Regions from separate parts of the Carboxydothermus pertinax genome, predicted to be linked through region 1. Evidence: a T-box and tRNA genes for the amino acid it is inferred to sense, from the RefSeq annotation. Region 1 holds a T-box; the other regions hold tRNA genes.
What was found. The T-box of region 1 lies ahead of glyQ (glycine--tRNA ligase subunit alpha). A T-box ahead of a tRNA ligase gene usually reads a tRNA of that ligase, here a tRNA-Gly.

Region 1 (6,501 bases):
GAAAGGCTTTCCAGTTTTTCTTTCCACCAATTCTTTATATCGGGCAATAACTTCCTTTAAAGCTTCAGCGGAAAGTTCCTGGTCAAAGGTTACCCCTTCTTTTTCCTTTTGCCGGTCTAAAATATGTTCAAACTCATGTTTGGGAATCTCTAAAACCACATCCCCAAACATTTGGATAAACCGCCGGTACGCATCATAAGCAAACCGCGGGTTTTGGGTGTTTTTCGCCAAACCCTCCACCGTTTCATCGTTTAACCCTAAATTTAAGATCGTGTCCATCATGCCGGGCATCGAAAATTTTGCTCCGGACCTGACCGACACTAAAAGGGGGTTAGCAGGATCACCGAATTTTTTCCCGGTTTTTTCTTCAAGATAAGTAAGCTTTTCTTTAACCTCATCCATTAAGCCTTCCGGGAATCTCCCCCCTAAGCGATAATATTCCCGGCAAGCTTCCGTCGTAATAGTCATCCCTGGAGGTACCGGAAGACCAATATTGGTCATCTCCGCAAGATTTGCTCCTTTGCCCCCCAGTAAATCTTTCATGTCAGCACGACCTTCATGAAAAAGATAGACAAACTTTGGCACCATCACCCTACCCCTTTCCGATAAATTTCTAAAACTCTGGCAGCGGTTTCTTCCACCGCTTTATTGCTAACATCAATTACGGCACAGCCAATTTTTTTCATAATCCCCAGGGCATAATCCAGTTCCGCCAAAATCCTCTCCATATTGGCATAATCGGCGGTTTGGGACAGCCCCAGAGTTTTTAAGCGCTCTTTTCTTATTTCAAATAAAATAGAAGGCTTAATCGTAAGCCCCACCACTTTTTGCGGCGGTATTTTAAACAGTTCTTCCGGTGGAGATGCTTCAGGAACTAAAGGCACATTAGCTGCTTTAATCCCCTTATGGGCTAAATACATACAGAGCGGGGTTTTAGAGGTTCTAGAAACCCCGATTACCACCAGATCTGCCCGTAAAAGCCCCCGGGGCTCTTTACCGTCGTCATATTTTACAGCAAACTCAATAGCTTCGACTTTACTAAAGTACGCCTCATCCATTTTACGAATAAGCCCTGGCTGATATTTCGGATTTTGCTTGGTTATTTGTTTTAAGCCTTCTAACATTGGCCCCATTATATCCACATGGGGTATCGAGAACTCATGGGCCCGTTTTTCCAGGTACTCTTTTAAGTCCGGTCGTACCAGCGTATAAACTACCAAAGCTTTGGAACTTTCCGCCTCCTGCAAAGCCTCTTCTACTTCCCGGACCGAACTTAAATAAGGTACCCGTCTTATATCAACCCGACCCGAATCAAACTGGCTGGCAGCCGCCTTTGCCACCACTTCCCCCGTTTCTCCTATAGAATCAGAAAGAATATAAACCACAGGACTCTGCTCTAATTTCAGGTTAATTGCCAATACCTCCTTTTACTTTCCGGCCAGGCTGACGAAAAGCCTTGTAATATTAGTTTTCGTAAAACGACCTACCACCCGGTATTTTTCTTTCCCTTCATGCTGTACCGGTTCTACTACCGGCAGAGAATCAACCTGATGCTGGATTAATTTTTCCGCAGCTCTTAGCACGGACTCATCGGGATAAGTTACGATAATATTCGGCATTCGTGTCATTACAACCCCCACTGGAAGCTTATTTATATCCTTGCCTCCCATGCTAGCTTTGAGCATATCTTTTCTGGAAGCAAGACCTTCTAAAAAGCCTCCTTCGGAAACCACAAAAATAGTTCCCACATCTTCTATAAACATCGTAACGATAGCATCATATACGGAAGCATTTTCCCGGACAACAATTGGTCGGGATTGCACTTCCTGCACTCGAATATTTCCTAATACCCCGGCAATTACATCCCGGGGCTCTCTCCCGGTATAGTAGTAACCAACCCGGGGTCTTGCTCCTAAGACACCGGCCATCGTTAAAATCGCCAAATCCGGTCGTAAAGCCGCTCTACTCAAGTTTAATTTTTGCGCAATTTCCTCCCCGGTGATAGGACCGTGGTTTCGCACTATCTCAAGGATTTTTTCCTGGCGTTTTGTAAGTTCGATATAATTCACCTGCCTTAAAGAAATGTGCTATATTATTTAAATAACTTACAGGATATATTATACTATATTAAGCTCAAAAATACCTCCTAATTAAGAAATTTTTTGCAAAAAATTAACCAGCAATTTTGCTTAAATCGGCAATTTCTAAAACAAGACCTGCAATCGCTCCTAAAATTCCCAATCTATTTTCTCTAATCGTTTCATCCTCGGCCATCACCAGTACTTCATTGAAGAACCGGTCTAAAGGTTTGGCAAGTAATGCGGCGACCGCCATAGCTTTTTGGTAATCTTTAGCCATTAAAGCCTGGGACGCTTTTCCAGCTACTTCCCGGAATTTTTCATAAAGCTCTTTTTCTGCCGGTTCAGTTAAAAGCTCACTCCTAACCTCAGTGCCTTTACCCTTGCGCGCTAAGTTGTAAGCCCGGGTAAAGGTAGTGGCAAGGGCAGTGAAATCCGGGTGGTTTCTAAACTTTTCTAAAGCTTTTACCCTAAGATAAATGTCGTAAATATCATCTTTTTCTAAAACTAATACCGCATCTACCGTATCGTAGGAATACCCTTCCTCTAAAAGAAAACCTTTTAACCGCTGATAAATAAATTCTCTTAGTTTTTCATAAAGCTCGTTTACCTCGTTATTATTTTTCACTGTCTCTGGCAATAAGTTGAAGGCCAAGTTTATCCCATGAGACAACGATAAGTGGAGTTTATTTTCAATTATTGTTCTCAGTAGACCTAAAGCCTGGCGGCGTAAACCGTAGGGGTCAGCAGAGCCAGTAGGAATTTGGTCTAAAGCAAAAAAGGCTGTAAGGTTATCTAATTTTTCAGCGCAGGATAATAAGACACCTGCCTTAGACCTGGCCACTTCATCGCCAGCAAAACGTGGTAAGTAGTGTTCAAAAATAGCCTCGGCAACCTCTCTTTTTTCCCCGGATTTAAGGGCATAATCCCGTCCCATAATTCCTTGAAGTTCGGGAAATTCATAAACCATGTTGGTAGCAAGGTCAGCCTTAGAAAGCTCTGCCGCCCTTTGGGCGATACTTATTGTATCCATAGCTTCAAAAAGCTCTTTTCCGAGATCCGTTACCAGCTGTTTTAAACGTAAAACTTTATCCCAAACCGTCCCGAGTTTTTCCTGAAATACTATACGGGTAAGTTTTTCATTGTAACTCTCTAAAGATTTTCTCAAATCTTCCCGGTAGAAAAACCGGGCATCGTACAGACGAGCTTTTAAAACTCTAGCATAGCCCTCGGCAATTTCTTTTAAATTTACGTCTCCACCATTTCTAATAGCTAAAAATTTATGATATAAACTACCGTCTTTCCGGTATAGGGGGAAATAACGCTGGTGTTCTTTCATTGGTGTAATAATTACTTCCTTGGGCAGTGCTAAAAATTCTGGGTCAATTTCGCCAATAACAACAGTGGGGTATTCCACTAAGTTTGCATTTTCCAGTAAAAGTTCTTCGTCCTGCTCCACCGTTACTCCTTCTTCCCGGGCAATCCGCTCTAAAGCATTCCGAATTACTTCTACTCTTTCTTTTAAAGACACAAGAACATAATTCTCCCGCATCAGCGTGAAGTAGTCAGAAGCCTTTTCTAAGTAAATTTCCTGCTTTCCTAAAAACCGGTGGCCTTTTGATAGGCGGTCCGCTTTAATCCCTGCTACTTCAAAGGAAATTACCTTGTCTTCTAATAGAGATACAACCCAGCGAATGGGTCTAATAAATTTAAACTCCTGCTCACCCCAGCGCATAGGCTTGGGAAACGATAAACTTTTAATTAGTTTTTGTGCTATTTCCGGCAAAAGTTTAGAAACCTCTTCCCCGCCGGTTTTTTTCCTGGCAAAAATATACTCTACCCCATTTACTTCTTTAGTAACTACCTCATGCGGCTCAATGCCCTGGCTTTTGGCAAAACCAAGAAGTGCTTTGGTGGGGTTACCTTCGCTATCATAAGCTGCCTTCAAAGATGGCCCCCGTACTTCCAAAATTTTTTCTTCAGTTTTTTCTAAAATTCCAGAAACCCATAAAACTATTCTCCGGGGTGTAGCCTCAGTGATTAAAGATTCATAAATAATGCCATTTTCTTTAAAAAGCTCATCCCCTTTATTCTGGGTCTCTTCAATTATACCCGGTATAAAACGAGCAGGAATTTCTTCAACCCCAATTTCCAGTAAATAATCCATCTTAATCCCCCCTGCTTATTTTTTAAGAAGCGGAAAACCAAGATTTTCCCTCTGCTCTAAATACTTCTGAGCAATCAAGCGCGCCATGTTTCTAATTCTTCCAATATAACTAGTTCTTTCGGTTACCGCAATCGCCCCCCGGGCATCTAAAAGGTTAAAGGTGTGCGAGCATTTTAAAACAAAGTCATATGCCGGAAGAACAACTCCTGCTTCAATTAAACGTTTTGCCTCCGCCTCAAAATCTTTGAACCAGGAAAAGAGTTTATCCACATCGGCCAGTTCAAAATTATATTTGGAATTTTCAATTTCCCCCATCAGGTGGACGTCGCCATAAGTTACCCCATCTACCCAGATAATGTCGTAAACGCTTTCTTTTTTCTGAAGGTACATGGCAATACGCTCTAAGCCGTAGGTAATCTCCGCCGAAACCACCGGAAGATCAATGCCTCCGCACTGCTGAAAATAAGTAAACTGGGTAATTTCCATCCCATCTAACCAGACTTCCCAACCCAGCCCCCAGGCACCTAAAGTTGGCGACTCCCAGTTATCTTCCACCAGGCGAAAATCGTGCTCTTCAAGGTTAATTCCCAGGTATCTTAAGCTATCCATATAAAGCTCCACCACATTATCGGGGTTAGGCTTTAAAATCACCTGATATTGGTAATAATGTTGCAAGCGGTTGGGGTTTTCTCCGTACCGACCGTCGGTTGGTCTTCTCGACGGTTCTACATACGCCACCCGCCATGGTTCCGGTCCCAAAGCCCGCAAAAAGGTGTGGGGATTCATGGTCCCGGCACCTTTCTCGGTATCATAGGGCTGGGCAATGATGCATCCCTGCCGGCCCCAGTACTCGTTTAGTTTTAAAATAATTTCTTGAAAAGTAAGCATTAAAACACCTCCGTTTTAGATGTTAGATGTTAGATGTGAGAAGTTAGAAGTTGGAAAAATCAAACTAAACAAGACCTCAAAAACTTAAAAGCCCCTTTGTCCCGGCAAAATGCCAGGGACGAAAGGGGCTTCCTTCCGCGGTTCCACCCTGATTGGCCAATAACGGCCCACCTTAATTTTGCAGGCTTTACTCCCTCTAAAGGTTTCCTCCTGCGGGCTCCCCGGCGCCTTCACTACCTATCCTTACCGGGTCACACCGACCCCCGGCTCTCTTTAAAGGAGTTAGCAGCTACTCCTCCGGTTCACTGCCGTAACGTTATTTTGTTTTGAAATAATTTACCAGAGCTCTAAAAAAAAGTCAAGCTATAAAAGCTTTATTTTTTCTCCCAACTGGAACCCCAGAAAATACTCCAAAATGGCTTTAATTCGTTCTAGTACCCGTTCCTCAATAGAAAGATTGGCTAGTTTTTCTGGCCCTGCAAGCAATAAAGTGTTTATATTTTTTAAAATTTCCGGAGTCACTTCAAAGTAAAACCCCGTCTCAAGACGGCAATCGGGACAGACAACGCCTCCTTCTCCAGCTCCAAAATACCACCATTCTCCCCGATAAGGTTTGCGGCAAATTGCACAGTGGGTCGTAACAGGTTTAAATCCAGTAAAGGCCAAAAGTTTTAATTCAAAATTTCTCAGGATTAATTTTGACCAAACTCCATTATTTAAAAACCGAAAACTATATAAAATCCAGTTATAAAGTTTAAAGTTTTCCTGCTCCCACGGCCAAAAGCGGTCAGTTAACCAGGCTATTTCTGCAGCAGCATCTAATAAAGCTTTTGTTCCGTAAAGATTAGGGAAATACTCTAATCCTTCAGCTTGTTCCGCTACAAAATACTCCTTATTCTTACGAAGATAAATATTTGTACGGGTAAATTCTAAAAGAGCTCCTCGTTTTTTGCTCTTTACTTTCTTTGCTCCATAAGCTACCACTTTAATTTTTCCCAGGTCTTTAGTAACTACTGTTAACATCCGGTGACCATCGCCAAAATCACTTCCTTTTAAGGTAATCCCTTCTACCAGGTAAAATTTCAATATTCATCCCTCAACTTTAGTAATTTTTAAATTTCAACCAAAGTAAATTATGGTTTACCATTATAATTATACCATCTTCTGATTACAAAAGTATTACGAATAGATGAATGGAATCATGTGATCGGGGGCAAGATAAAATTTTAGTCTTCCCCGGTTACCCACAGTAATCCGTTAAGGACTGTGAGTTTTTCCTCTCTCCGATTCCTGCGTATGATTGTTGAGCCGGATACATTAAAACTACTACCTCCGGGCGAATTCGGAGAGGTAGCGGCTAAAGGCCAC
Region 2 (6,501 bases), on a different contig from region 1:
GGCAAAATTCATGAGGAAGAAAAAATGCACTTAGTAGCTATCCGGGAGAGGATTTATGAGTTTTCCCTTGGATAATAAAAAATTTTAAGATTAACAATAAAATATGTTTATTTTTTTCAGGTTTTTGCTATAATATTCATTGTTTAATTTGGAAAGTCATTAAAGGAGGCAAAAACCATGTTACCAACACCAAAGAAATATTTTGTGACTGCCGCTGCTGCGGAAGGTGAAACTGCCTTAACTGCTTTTGATAATGCGCTATTAAAGGCCCGGATTGGTAATGTAAACTTACTGCGGGTTTCTTCTATTCTGCCACCCAACTGCGAGCTGGATAATGACCTTGTTATACCCCCAGGATCTCTGGTACCTACTGCTTATGGGGCAATCATTTCCGATACCCCGGGCGAGTTAATTGCTGCTGCGGTTGGCGTTGGCATTTCAGAAAAAGATCAATTTGGGGTTATTATGGAGTTTTCTGGTAAATGTTCGGCTAAAGAGGCAGAAGAGCGCATTGCCCGGATGTTAGAAGAAGCTTTTAAAATGCGGGGTATTGCTTTAAATAAAACTATTATCAAAGCTTGTGAGCACCGGGTGGAAAAAATAGGCTGTGCCTTTGCTGCTGTTCCGCTTTGGTACTAAAAGAGGGGGATTATAATGGAACTATGGTATACCGAAAAACAAACGCCTAATGTTGGCATTACCTGTAAAATTTCTCGGACTTTGCATACGGAAACAACACCTTTTCAGGAACTGGCTGTAATTGATACTTTACAGTTTGGGCGGATGCTGGTTTTAGATGGTATGGTTCAAACTACGGTTGTTGATGAGTTTGTCTACCATGAAATGATTACCCATGTGGCGTTAAATACCCATCCCAATCCGGAAAAGGTTATGGTGATTGGCGGTGGCGATGGGGGTGCCATTCGGGAAATTGTAAAAAATCCAAGAGTTAAAAAAGCAGTTTTAGTGGAAATTGACGAAAGGGTAATCGAAGTAAGTAAACAATATTTGCCGGAGATTGCTGTGGCCCTGATGGGAAATCCCAAAGTTGAGGTACGCGTAGAAGATGGTATAAAGCATGTGCAGGAACATAAAGGCGAATACGATATTATTATTATTGATTCTACCGAGCCGGTAGGGCCAGCGGTGGAGCTTTTTAGCGAAGATTTTTATAAAAATGTGTATGAGTGCTTAAAAGATGATGGGATCATGGTAGCCCAAACCGAATCTCCCTTTTATAATCGGGATATTATTAAAAATTCCTATGCCCGTATTGGTAACTTTTTCCCTATTACCAAGTTGTATTTTGCTACTGTTCCTACCTATCCCAGCGGTGTTTGGACCTTTACTTTGGGCTCAAAAAAGTACAATCCATTGACTGTTCCAAAGGAAAAAATTTTTGTTGACCCAACAAATAAATACTATAATGCTGATGTTCACTTTGGAGCTTTTATGCTGCCTAACTTTATTGCTGAGATAATAAAATAGAAGGTGAGATAATGCTTCCGCTTGAAAAGTTTACTGGTTTTATGGGCAGTTCCGATGATTACGAAGGTGCTGCCTTTGTTTTATTTGGAATTCCCATGGATTTTACCGTAAGTTTTCGTCCTGGGACCCGGATGGCTCCTCAGCATATTCGCCAAGTTTCCTTTGGGCTAGAGGAATATGATTGGGATTTAGAGAAAAGTTTAGATGAGGTAAATTTCTATGACTTAGGAGATGTGGCCTTAACCTTTGGACGGATTGAAGAAAGTTTTGCCAACATCCGGGAAGTGACAAAAGCGGTATTAAAAGATGATAAAATGCCACTTATTATTGGCGGCGAACATCTGGTAACTTATCCGGTAATTCTTGAGTTTGCAGAAAAGTACCGGGATTTAGCAGTAATTCATTTTGATGCCCATGCGGATTTGCGGGATGGTTATCTGGGGGAAAAACTCTCCCACGCTACAGTTATGCGCCGGGTTTCCGAGATAATCGGGCCTCAAAACCTCTATCATATTGGGATTCGTTCTGGCACCCACGAAGAAAAAGAGTTTATCACTACAAAATCAAATTATCTTGGCCAGGATGTGCTGGCCGGGGTAGAGGTGGCTTTAAGAAAAATTGGAGATAAGCCGGTGTTTATATCCCTGGATATTGACGTAGTGGACCCGGCCTATGCTCCTGGTACTGGTACCCCTGAGCCTGGCGGTGCAAGCAGTAAGGAAATCATGGAAGCCATTGTAAAATTAAGTTCTTTAAATGTTGTTGGTATGGATTTAGTTGAAGTATTACCGGTTTATGATCAGTCAGAACGTACATCTTTACTGGCAGCAAAGATTTTACGGCGAGCATTGTTATCTTTTAATATTTGCAGGTAAAATCAAAATATAAAAAAAATAAAAATCTCTAAAAAAGTAGTTGACTTCTAAATAAATGTCATGTATCATAATAGATGTCGGTTGAGCCGACAGGTGGATGAAAGATGCGGAGCTGTGGTGTAGAGGCCTAACATGCCTGCCTGTCACGCAGGAGACCGCGGGTTCGAATCCCGTCAGCTCCGCCATAAAGCTTGCCACGGTAGCTCAGTCGGTAGAGCAGAGGACTGAAAATCCTCGTGTCGGCGGTTCGATTCCGTCCCGTGGCACCATTTTAAAACGGGCGGAAGTGGCTCAGTGGTAGAGCATCGCCTTGCCAAGGCGAGGGTCGCGGGTTCGAATCCCGTCTTCCGCTCCATTATTTATCTAACCTGGCGGCATAGCCAAGTGGTAAGGCAGAGGTCTGCAAAACCTTTATTCCCCGGTTCGAATCCGGGTGCCGCCTCCACAATGAAAACAAGGAGTTTATAATTTAATAAATGCGCCGGGGTGGCGGAACTGGCAGACGCACGGGACTTAAAATCCCGGGGGCCCTCAAAGGCCCGTACCGGTTCGATTCCGGTCCCCGGCACCACTTGAAATCAAAACCTGCTGTGAGGCAGGTTTTTTTGTTTCTTGGGAAAATTATCTTAAATTTCCCAAATCGTATATAAAAATTATTTGACGATAAAAGGCCAGTTTTAATAAGATAATTATATAAAAATTTAAAAGGGGGGAAAAAGTGGGGATCTTTGCGTTGTTTCTTACAGCATTAATAGTTGGTTTTTCTGGGGCAATGATGCCTGGTCCGCTTCTTACCCTGAACATTAACGAAAGCTTACGCCGAGGAGTGTGGGCGGGGCCGCTCTTAATTTTTGGACACGCAGTATTAGAGATAGTATTAGTAGTTGTAATCCTCCTGGGATTTGGAAAAGTTCTTGCTAACTCGTATGTATCGGGCACTATTGGAGTTTTGGGTGGAATCACGTTAATGTATTTTGGTTTTACCATGGCCCGGGAAGCAGGGTTAAAAAAAATTTCTCTTTCACTGGAGGGGAGCGATTCGCTATCCCAAAGACCGGGTAGGCTTATTATTAATGGTGCTTTAGTCTCTTTGGCCAATCCCTACTGGTCTCTATGGTGGGTAACTATTGGGCTTAGTTATTTAACCAATTCCCTTACAGTTGGGGTTTTGGGGGTTGTAGCTTTTTTAGCGGGACATTTACTGGCAGATTTTAGCTGGTATGGCTTTATATCTTTTTTACTAGCCCGGGGTCGAAGACATATCAATCAAACTACTTATCTCCTAATAATTTTTTTCTGCGGTATCTTTTTAGTGGCTTTAGGGGCGAAATTTATAGGAGATAGCATAGTTCGGCTAAAAATTATTTAAATATCGAGGAGGCAATGACATGTATTTACACGAAATCTTTAAGCACAATTTTCGGCCCGACCATCCGGCATTAAAATACCATGGGCGGAAGTTTACTTACCGGGAATTGGAAATTATTGTTGAAAAGTATGCTGCTTTTTGGCAGCAAAAAGGATTAAAGCCTGGAGATAAAGTACTTCTGGTATCGGGAAATTCTCCAGAATTTATTTTTAATTATTTTGGGGTAATAAAAGCCGGTGGTATTATTATTCCGGTAAATATGGGTTTAGCACTGGAGGAAATAAAATATATTTTTGGGGATGCCCAGGCCAGGTTTGTAGCAATTCAAGAAAAAATTTGGCTTTCTCTTAAAGACCGTTTTCCACTGCCTAAAGATATGGTAATTGTATTGAGCGAGGAGTTTACCAACGAACTAATAAATGCTGATTTAAAATTCACAACCCCTGAATACCAGGAGGTATGTACAATTTTGTATACCTCTGGTACCACTGGCTTTCCCAAAGGAGCTATGCTTACCCATGAAAACCTACTCTTTGATACTGACTCGGTAACCAGGTTTGCTGAGGTAGATGAAAACGACAATTACTTAGCTGTATTGCCGCTTTTTCACTCCTTTGCTTGGACTGCTTGTCTTTTAGCTCCGCTTTATACTGGGGCTACTTCTACCATTGAAGATGGCTTTAACCCTAAGGAAATCGGAAAGGTACTGGTAGAAGAAGAAGTAACCATTTTCCTCGGAGTACCTTCAATGTTTATTTTTGTCCTTGAATATCTACCTAAGGAAGCTTTTAAAACTGTGCATTTAGCCGTATCCGGTGGTTCCTCCTTGCCACCCCAATACTTTTATGCCTTTGAAGAGAAGTTTGGTATTCCCCTTATTGAAGGTTACGGACTTACCGAAGCCTCACCTATTGTAACCTTAAATCCACGAAGAGGACCGCGCATCCCTGGTTCTATTGGGAAAGTATTGCCCGGAATGGAGGTTAAAATTGTTGATGAAAATTTAAATGAACTTTCACCGGGTGAAGTTGGGGAATTAATGGTTTTTGGCAAAAACGTAATGAAAGGTTATTACAATAAACCCGAGGAAACTGCAAAAGCGTTGGTTAACGGTGGCCTTTTAACCGGGGACTTAGGTAAAAAGGATGAAAACGGTTACCTTTATATTGTAGATAGAAAAAAGGATTTAATTATAGTTAGTGGTTTTAATGTGTATCCTACCGAGGTAGAGCGGGCTATTTTGGCTCATCCTGCTATCCGGGAAGTGGCTGTGGTTGGCGTACCTGATGGAGTAAGAGGTGAAGCGGTAAAAGCTTTTATAACTTTAAAAGAAGGGTATGAAACTCTTACTCGCAAAGAACTTAGCGAATTTTTAAAAGATAAGCTTACCGCTTATAAAATACCACGGTATGTTGAGGTGGTACCTGAGCTTCCCAAAAATGCTGCGGGAAAGATAATGAAAAAGTTACTAAATGGCGAAAAAAGCGAAAATTAGCATTTATTTTACCCCTTATGCCAAGCGCTATAAGGGGTTTTGTCGTTTTTTTAGAAAAAATTTTGCTAAGTTTTTTCAAAAAAATAGTAGGAAAAAATTAACAAGCGGCGTAATTATATAAATAGGTTTATAAAAACTACACAGGGAGGTGCATACCGCCCCAAAAACCCAGTCTACTTCCGGAAAGGGGGGAGAGGAGGGAAGGAAGCGGGTTTCCTGGGGTAAAAATAAAAAAGGAGGTTTAGTATGAGAAAAGGGCTTGTTTTAGCTTTAGCGGTATTAATGTTAATTGCCTTTACCGCTACGGCCTATGCTGCTCAAGTACTGGTGCCAACTACTGACGAAAAAGTTTACGGACCCGGAAACTATATTCCGACACCTACCAGTAAAACAGTTTATGGTTATAATAGTTCACCAGCAAAATTTAATGCTGATGGAAAGACTTTTTATCCATATGAAATTTATCTTCCCAATGAACAAAATCCTGCCAATTACCGCATTCACAGCAACTACTCCAAAAATACCGACGCCTGTGCCGCCTGCCATGCTACCCACACTGCAGTAGGCCAAACCCTTTTACAGTGGGGAACTGTATATGATACCTGCATGGCCTGCCACGACGGAACCATTGGAACTACCTACAACGTAGAAGAAGGTAAAATTGCTAACGGTAAGCCAACCTTTGGTGGTATGTTTGGTACTGGTTCTGAATCATCTCTTTCTAACCATCTTGTTACAGGAGCCATCCAAATCTTTGCTGCTCCGGGTGGAAATACTACCGGTAATTATGAGAGTGAAAATGTTCCCGATAAAGGATTGGTGAAACAGTGGGATATAACCTTTGGCTGTGAATCTTGCCACAGTCCCCATGGTCTTGCCGGTAATGCCCGGATATTAAATCCTAACGTTAACAATTATGCTCTTGTAAATTGGAAGCAGGGAGTCAAGTTGGTTTATACCGATGAAGGTTTTGTAGCTCAGGACGGGCAAAATAACAAATTCCAGTGGGTGCGGAGCTATCCGTACAATCTGGGGACTAAAGTATATGTTGAGGAAAATGGAAATATAACTTTAAAGAAAGAATATACCGATTATTTACTTGATGGTTCTAAAGGATACACAACCTTAAAATTTAATAATTCAAGTCTTAATACCAGCGGTACGGTAGTTATTGCTTACTTCTACCCTGCCCTTCAGGTTAAAATGGATATTAAACAGTATCTTAATGGTACAAATGAATCAGTACAGCACATTAGCGGTATAAACCAGTTTTG
Region 3 (6,501 bases), on a different contig from region 1:
TGCCCCGGGGGTATTTAACCGCAATACCTTATTGTACGGGGTGGAAGTAAAGTTTTATTCTTCGCGCTTAGAGTTAAGTCCAGTTTTGGAAACCAAAATCCAAAACCTTTTTGCCGCTGGCGATGGTGCTGGAGTTACCCGGGGGCTGGTGCAAGCATCCGCTTCGGGGGTAGTTATTGGCCGAGAGCTGGCAAAACGCCTTTAAGGGGGAATTTAATTGAAAACTGTGGTTTTAATTGGAACCCAATGGGGGGACGAAGGCAAAGGAAAAATCACCGATTTTTTGGCGGAGAAAGCTGACCTGGTAGTACGCTACCAGGGGGGGAATAATGCTGGACATACCGTTGTGGTGGGGGAAAATTCTTTTAAGCTCCACTTAATTCCTTCGGGTATTTTATACCCGGATAAAATTTGCGTAATTGGCAACGGTGTGGTGATTGACCCCAAAGTTTTAAAAGAAGAACTTTTATATTTAAAAGAACGCGGAATAAATACCGATAATCTAAAGATTAGCTTAAGAGCACACATCATTATGCCCTACCACAAAAAGCTTGATGAATTAGAAGAAGAAGATAAAGGAGATAACAAAATCGGTACTACCAAGCGGGGAATTGGCCCGGCTTACCGGGATAAAGCATCCCGTACCGGTATTCGGGTCTCGGACCTTTTAGATAAAGAACTTTTTGCCGAAAAATTAGCTTTAAATCTTAAAGAAAAAAATAATCTTTTGAAAAAGATTTATGGGGTAGAAGGCTTTAGTTTTGATGAGTTATACCAGGAGTATTTAGAATATGCCGAAATCATAAGGCCGTATGCTACCGATACCTCCAGGCTTATAAATGATTCCATTGAGGATGGGAAAAAAATCCTTTTTGAAGGAGCCCAGGGGACGTTACTGGATCTTGACCATGGCACCTACCCCTATGTTACTTCCAGCCACCCGGTAGCCGGGGCGGCATGTATTGGAGCCGGTATTGGTCCGACCAAGATTCACAAAGTAATTGGAGTGGTAAAGGCTTATACCACGCGGGTAGGTAGTGGCCCCTTTCCTACAGAGCTTTTAGATGAGACTGGCGAGTTTTTACGAAAACAGGGGTACGAATTTGGCACTACCACCGGTCGGCCTCGCCGCTGTGGTTGGTTTGACGGGGTAATTGCCCGCTATGCGGCTCGGGTAAATGGTTTATCCGGCCTTGCGGTTACCAAGCTTGATGTTTTATCCGGTCTTGAAACCGTAAAAATAGCGGTAGGCTATCGGTTTAACGGGGAAATCATCCGGGAATTTCCCGCAAGTTTAAAAGAACTTTCCCAGTGCGAACCAGTTTATGAGGAACTTCCCGGGTGGAAAGAAGATATTAGCGGAGCTAAAAAACTTACTGACCTTCCGGAAAACGCCAGGAATTACTTAAAGAAAATTGAAGAAGTTACCGGCGTTCCTGTTGCTATTATTTCTGTAGGAACCCGCCGGGATCAAACTATTATTTTAGACCAGGTTTTTTAGAAATGGACAAAATATTTATAAACGGCAAAGTTCTTCCCCGGGAAAAGGCGGCAATATCCCCTTTTGACCGGGGTTTTTCCTATGGTGACGGAGTCTTTGAAACCATTGGCGTTTTTTCCGGAGTGCCTTTTTTGTTGGAAAAGCATTTACAAAGGATGTTTTTGGGGCTTAAGCTTTTAGAAATTAAATTCCCCTTGAGCCGCGAGCAATTTATCAGCACCGTTTTCAAGTTTTTAAGAGAAATGAAAGTAGCCGATGGAGTTTTAAAGATTATCGTAAGCCGGGGCGAGAGCGAGCGGGGACTTTTGCCAGCCAGGGATTTAGAACCGACGGTATTAATGAGTTTGTCGCCCCTACCGGCAAGGGATTTTAAACCCATTAAAACAGCGTTTCTTTCTGTACCGGTATTACCGCCTAAACTGGTAATAGGGCAGATTAAAACTTTAAACCAGCTTCCCCAGGTGTTAGCGGCTAAAGAATGTCAGAAAAAAGGGATTGTCGAAGGTATCAGGCTTACTATAGAAGGCTATTTAGCCGAAGGTAGTATGGCTAATCTTTTCTGGGTCAAAAACGGGGTACTGAAAACTCCTGAAAAAAACCTGGTTTTACCTGGAATTGCCCGGGAGCTTATTTTACAACTGGCTCGAATCGCCGATATTCCGGTGTCTGAAGGGAAATATCCGGTAGAAGAAATATATGGGGCAACGGAAATATTTTTTACCAATTCGGTACGGGGGATTATACCCGTAGGTCAACTCGACCAGCGAGAATTACATGACTATTCGGTAACCAAACGCTTATGGGCTTTATACGAAGCTTATTTGGAAAAATACATAGCTGAAAATAGGGGAGAAGGATAATGTTAACCGTAGAGATTCCAGGAAGATTTACTTTGAATCTGGCTTATCTGGTGCTGGATTATAATGGTACAATTGCTGTGGACGGAAAACTGTTGCCCGGGGTAGGAGAGCTTTTAGTTGAGCTAAATAAATTTTTAAAAATTTACGTTTTAACCCGTGATACCTTTGGAAAAGTAAGGGAAGAACTGGCTTTATTTCCTTTTGTGGAATTAATAATAGTGGGGGAGCCAGGGGCCCAAGAAAAACGTAAGTTTTTAGAAAAGCTCGGAGCGGAGAAGACGGTAGCCATTGGAAATGGTTATAATGACCGGCTAATGTTAAAAGAAGCAGCTTTAGGGATTTTAGTTATTGAAGAAGAAGGGGCAAGTATTGAGGCCTTACTTAGTGCCGATATCATAGTTAAATCGCCGATAGATGCTTTAAAGCTATTAACCAATAAAGGCCGAATGGTGGCGACTCTTCGTTGTTAATTATTAACAGGATAAATTCTCAATAAAAATTGTTGACACTAGGGGTGATTTATTGTAATATTATTTGTGCACGGATGAGCCATTAGCTCAGTTGGTAGAGCACCTGACTTTTAATCAGGGTGTCGGAGGTTCGAGTCCTCCATGGCTCACCATTTTATTTATGGCCCCATGGTCAAGTGGTTAAGACACCGCCCTTTCAAGGCGGTAACCCGGGTTCGAATCCCGGTGGGGTCACCATTTGGCGGGAGTAGCTCAGTGGTAGAGCATCGGCTTCCCAAGCCGAGGGTCGCGGGTTCGAATCCCGTTTCCCGCTCCAGAAATTAAAAGGGTTCCGGGACTTTTAGTTGGTGCCGGAACCCTTTTTTGGTGCCATTTTGGTGTCATTTTTTAACGCCGTATCTATTTTGGCGGTAGCAGTTTTTTTTAACCTCAAGGGTAACCTGCGAGTAATTTTTGCTTTATGGTTTAATACGCTTGAGATTGAATATATCGGCATCGTGATGAGCAAGTTTAAACAGGACATAATCTAACTTTTCTGTGTGTTCTTTAAGCGTTTGTTTAACTTCTTTCATATCGCTTTTAAGTTCGTCTACATCTTTTCTAAGTCCTTCTACATCTTTTCTAAGTCCTTCTACATCTTTTCTAAGTCCTTCTACATCTTTTCTAAGTCCTTCTACATCTTTTCCAAGCCCTTCTACATCTTTTCTAAGCCCTTCTACTGCGGCGTTGGTATTGCCGACTATGCGGATTAATTCAGTTAGCATGTCCGTAATTTGATCTAAGCGGGCTTCGGTTTTGGTAATATCCATGTAATCATCACCTACCTGTAGTTATTTTCTTCTTCCAATAGCCTTAAGCAAGTTTTTTTGTGGTTAGTCCTTTGATTTGTCTGAGTTCTATTATTCTTTCAGCAAATGTATCTGAGTATTGGCTTTAAAATTAGCTTCAATAAAATCTTATCATAAAATAGTACTGGTTTAAAATAGAAATATTGTAGAAAAATAAAAATTTGACGCTGCAAAAACTTTTAAGCTATAATAATCAAGGAAAGTTTGCCAAAGGAGGTTTTTTAGATGAAGCATATTAAGTCTTTAAAAGGAAGTCTTAGCCATTTTGAGGGTAAAGGTTGCGGCAATTGCCAGGCATCTTGCCAATCGGCCTGCAAAACTTCCTGCACTGTAGGAAATCAGGTTTGTCAGAACTAACCTAAGATTAACCTAATCCAATGGGTTAGGTTAATTTTTTTATTTAAGTCTATTTGTAAGACCGTCTCCGACCGCAGACGAAATAGGTGGATAAAGGAAGGGTTAATATGCACATTTATCGTTATAAAGGAACCAATATTGCCATAGATGAATTTTCCGGTGGCATTCATGTCTTAGATGAAATTACTTACGAAATTCTCAAAGATTATGATGGGTACCAGGGAAAAGCTCCTTTACAAGATCTTACTTTAGAAAAGGTTTTACCAAAGTTAGAGGGGCGTTATTCTCCAGGGGAAATAAAGGAAGCATTAGAGGAAATAAAATCTTTAATTGCCGAAGGCCAGCTTTTTTCCGAGGATAAGTTTCAACAACACTATAAGCCTCCGAAAACTGAAATAAAAGCTATGTGCCTGAATATCGCTCATGACTGCAACATGCGCTGTCGCTACTGCTTTGCGGGAACAGGAAGTTATGGCCATGAACGGGGGCTTATGTCCCTTTCTACCGCCCAAAAGGCCATTGATTTTTTAATAGAAAATAGTGGGCAGCGAAAAAACCTTGAGGTGGACTTTTTTGGGGGCGAACCTCTTTTAAACTGGGAAGTGGTTAAGGCGACTGTTATATACGGTACAGAAAAAGCCCAGGCTTTTGGTAAAAATATAAGCTTTACCCTTACCACCAATGCCATCCTCCTTACCGATGAAGTTCGGGAGTTTTTAGCCGAGCACAATATGGGGGTTGTGTTAAGCTTAGATGGCCGGGAAGAGGTCCACGACCGAATGCGTCCACTACCCGGTGGCAAAGCGTCTTATAAAACAGTACTTACAAATATCAAAAAATTCCTGGAGAAATGGGGGGAGCGTTCCTATTATATCCGTGGAACTTTTACCGCCCAAAATCCGGACTTTGCCGAAGACTTTAAGGCTTTGGCCCAGGAAGGATTTAAATCCATTTCCTTAGAGCCAGTGGTACTGCCGGAATCTTCCCCCCTTGCTTTAAAAGAGCAGCTTTTACCTGTCTTAAAAGCTCAATACGACGAATTGGGAGAATATTTATATAAGCTCTGGCAGGAGGGAAAAAATGTGGAATTTTTCCACTTTAATTTAAATCCCTATGAAGGGCCATGTCTTCATAAAAGGCTTTCCGGCTGTGGAGCAGGTTTTGAGTATGTGGCGGTATCTCCAGAAGGAAATATTTATCCCTGTCACCAGTTTGTTGGCAAAGAAAAGTATCGAATGGGGAATGTAAATGAAGGGATTATCCATAAAGATATTCCAGAGACCTTTAAAAACGCCCATATTTATAATAAAAACGATTGTACCTCCTGCTGGGCCCGGTATTACTGCAGCGGTGGCTGCCATGCTAATAATCTTAATATGACCGGAAATATTTTAAAGCCCTATAAAACCTCTTGCGAAATGATGAAAAAGCGGGTAGAAATTGCTCTCTATCTAGCCCTAAAGAAAGAAGGTCTTATTTAAAGCTCCCTTTTGGTTGGGGGCTTTAACCTTTTTTAAGGTAAAAACATACTTTAGTAGTAAGTAAAATAATTTTTTACCCAAAAGGAGGGATTTACCTTGAGTTTACCTACACCTGTTCCTATTGGCGTTGGTGCTGGACTTTCCCTGGATGTAGAGTATATTAAGCCCCGCGAACAGCTATTAGGTGGTCGGAGAATTTTGGTTTATCCGGTAAAATTTATTTGCGGCTTCATTCCAAACCCTTCAGGACCTCCAGAGGCAACATTGCCACCGGGCGAAGAGCCGCCATTAAAGCCTGCTAATTATGCCACGGCGATCAATGTAATAAACCTTACCGATCATACAATTTCCTTTAATAAAAAGGCGGTAATAGCGCTGCCGGAAGGAGAACACAATAATCCTATAATCGGAGATAAAATTACTGAAACTTTACTTCCCAATGCAGCATTGGAAATAGACTGTAACGATATTGTTAATAATCTCTTATATGGAAAAAACCTTCCACCGGTAACGCTTTTAAAGGGGTTTGTGGTAATTGAAATTCCGAAATTGGTAAGCTGTGTGAAGGATTTTCACCCGCTGGAGGTAGTAGCAATTTATACTGCTCTTCATAAACAATTTGTTTTATCAAGTGTATAAAGGGCAGGGGTATACCCTGTCTTTTTTTTTGCTTTTGTTGGACAAAAAGAAAAAATTTTGGTAAAATATTTAAAGATTATGGTCAATTTGGAGGTTTTAAATGAGGTTAGCTAAGAAGCTATTTCTAATAACGGTGGTAATGTTTGTAGCCTATATCATTGTCTTAGGCAATACCTCTCAAGGTATTTTCCATATTGAAAAAGCTAAAGTTTTTCCCAATGCTTTACTTGTTAGCTTAGAGCCAAGTTTGGTTTTAGCTCAAAGCAATACTACTAAAAACCAGTTTAATAATGCTAAGGTAAAAAAAGTTTCCCCAAAGGTTGCGGTGAAAAAAACCCAGAAAAC

Region 2: it encodes a tRNA-Gly, which carries the amino acid that the T-box ahead of glyQ (glycine--tRNA ligase subunit alpha) is inferred to sense. The anticodon was not compared.
Region 3: it encodes a tRNA-Gly, which carries the amino acid that the T-box ahead of glyQ (glycine--tRNA ligase subunit alpha) is inferred to sense. The anticodon was not compared.

Annotation. Positions count from the first base shown of each region.
Region 1 is NZ_BDJK01000033.1:216-6,716, reverse strand. Features, by position in the region: gene ppdK (pyruvate, phosphate dikinase) at 1-588, opposite strand, end outside; gene cpu_RS08650 (pyruvate, water dikinase regulatory protein) at 588-1,418, opposite strand; gene ccpN (transcriptional regulator CcpN) at 1,428-2,069, opposite strand; gene glyS (glycine--tRNA ligase subunit beta) at 2,173-4,245, opposite strand; gene glyQ (glycine--tRNA ligase subunit alpha) at 4,261-5,133, opposite strand; T-box leader at 5,245-5,448, opposite strand; gene recO (DNA repair protein RecO) at 5,497-6,219, opposite strand; gene cpu_RS13665 (hypothetical protein) at 6,430-6,501, shown strand, end outside.
Region 2 is NZ_BDJK01000055.1:164,989-171,489, forward strand. Features, by position in the region: gene cpu_RS10760 (hypothetical protein) at 1-75, shown strand, start outside; gene cpu_RS10765 (pyruvoyl-dependent arginine decarboxylase) at 178-639, shown strand; gene speE (polyamine aminopropyltransferase) at 655-1,488, shown strand; gene speB (agmatinase) at 1,500-2,363, shown strand; tRNA gene cpu_RS10780 (tRNA-Asp) at 2,472-2,548, shown strand; tRNA gene cpu_RS10785 (tRNA-Phe) at 2,557-2,632, shown strand; tRNA gene cpu_RS10790 (tRNA-Gly) at 2,644-2,718, shown strand; tRNA gene cpu_RS10795 (tRNA-Cys) at 2,734-2,808, shown strand; tRNA gene cpu_RS10800 (tRNA-Leu) at 2,844-2,934, shown strand; gene cpu_RS10805 (LysE family transporter) at 3,082-3,732, shown strand; gene cpu_RS10810 (long-chain-fatty-acid--CoA ligase) at 3,752-5,227, shown strand; gene cpu_RS10815 (cytochrome c3 family protein) at 5,474-6,501, shown strand, end outside.
Region 3 is NZ_BDJK01000009.1:57,935-64,435, forward strand. Features, by position in the region: gene cpu_RS03300 (NAD(P)/FAD-dependent oxidoreductase) at 1-205, shown strand, start outside; gene cpu_RS03305 (adenylosuccinate synthase) at 218-1,501, shown strand; gene cpu_RS03310 (aminotransferase class IV) at 1,504-2,361, shown strand; gene cpu_RS03315 (HAD family hydrolase) at 2,361-2,831, shown strand; tRNA gene cpu_RS03320 (tRNA-Lys) at 2,908-2,983, shown strand; tRNA gene cpu_RS03325 (tRNA-Glu) at 2,994-3,068, shown strand; tRNA gene cpu_RS03330 (tRNA-Gly) at 3,073-3,147, shown strand; gene cpu_RS03335 (coiled-coil domain-containing protein) at 3,290-3,640, opposite strand; gene scfA (six-cysteine ranthipeptide SCIFF) at 3,905-4,036, shown strand; gene scfB (thioether cross-link-forming SCIFF peptide maturase) at 4,144-5,517, shown strand; gene cpu_RS03350 (hypothetical protein) at 5,614-6,156, shown strand; gene cpu_RS03355 (M23 family metallopeptidase) at 6,257-6,501, shown strand, end outside.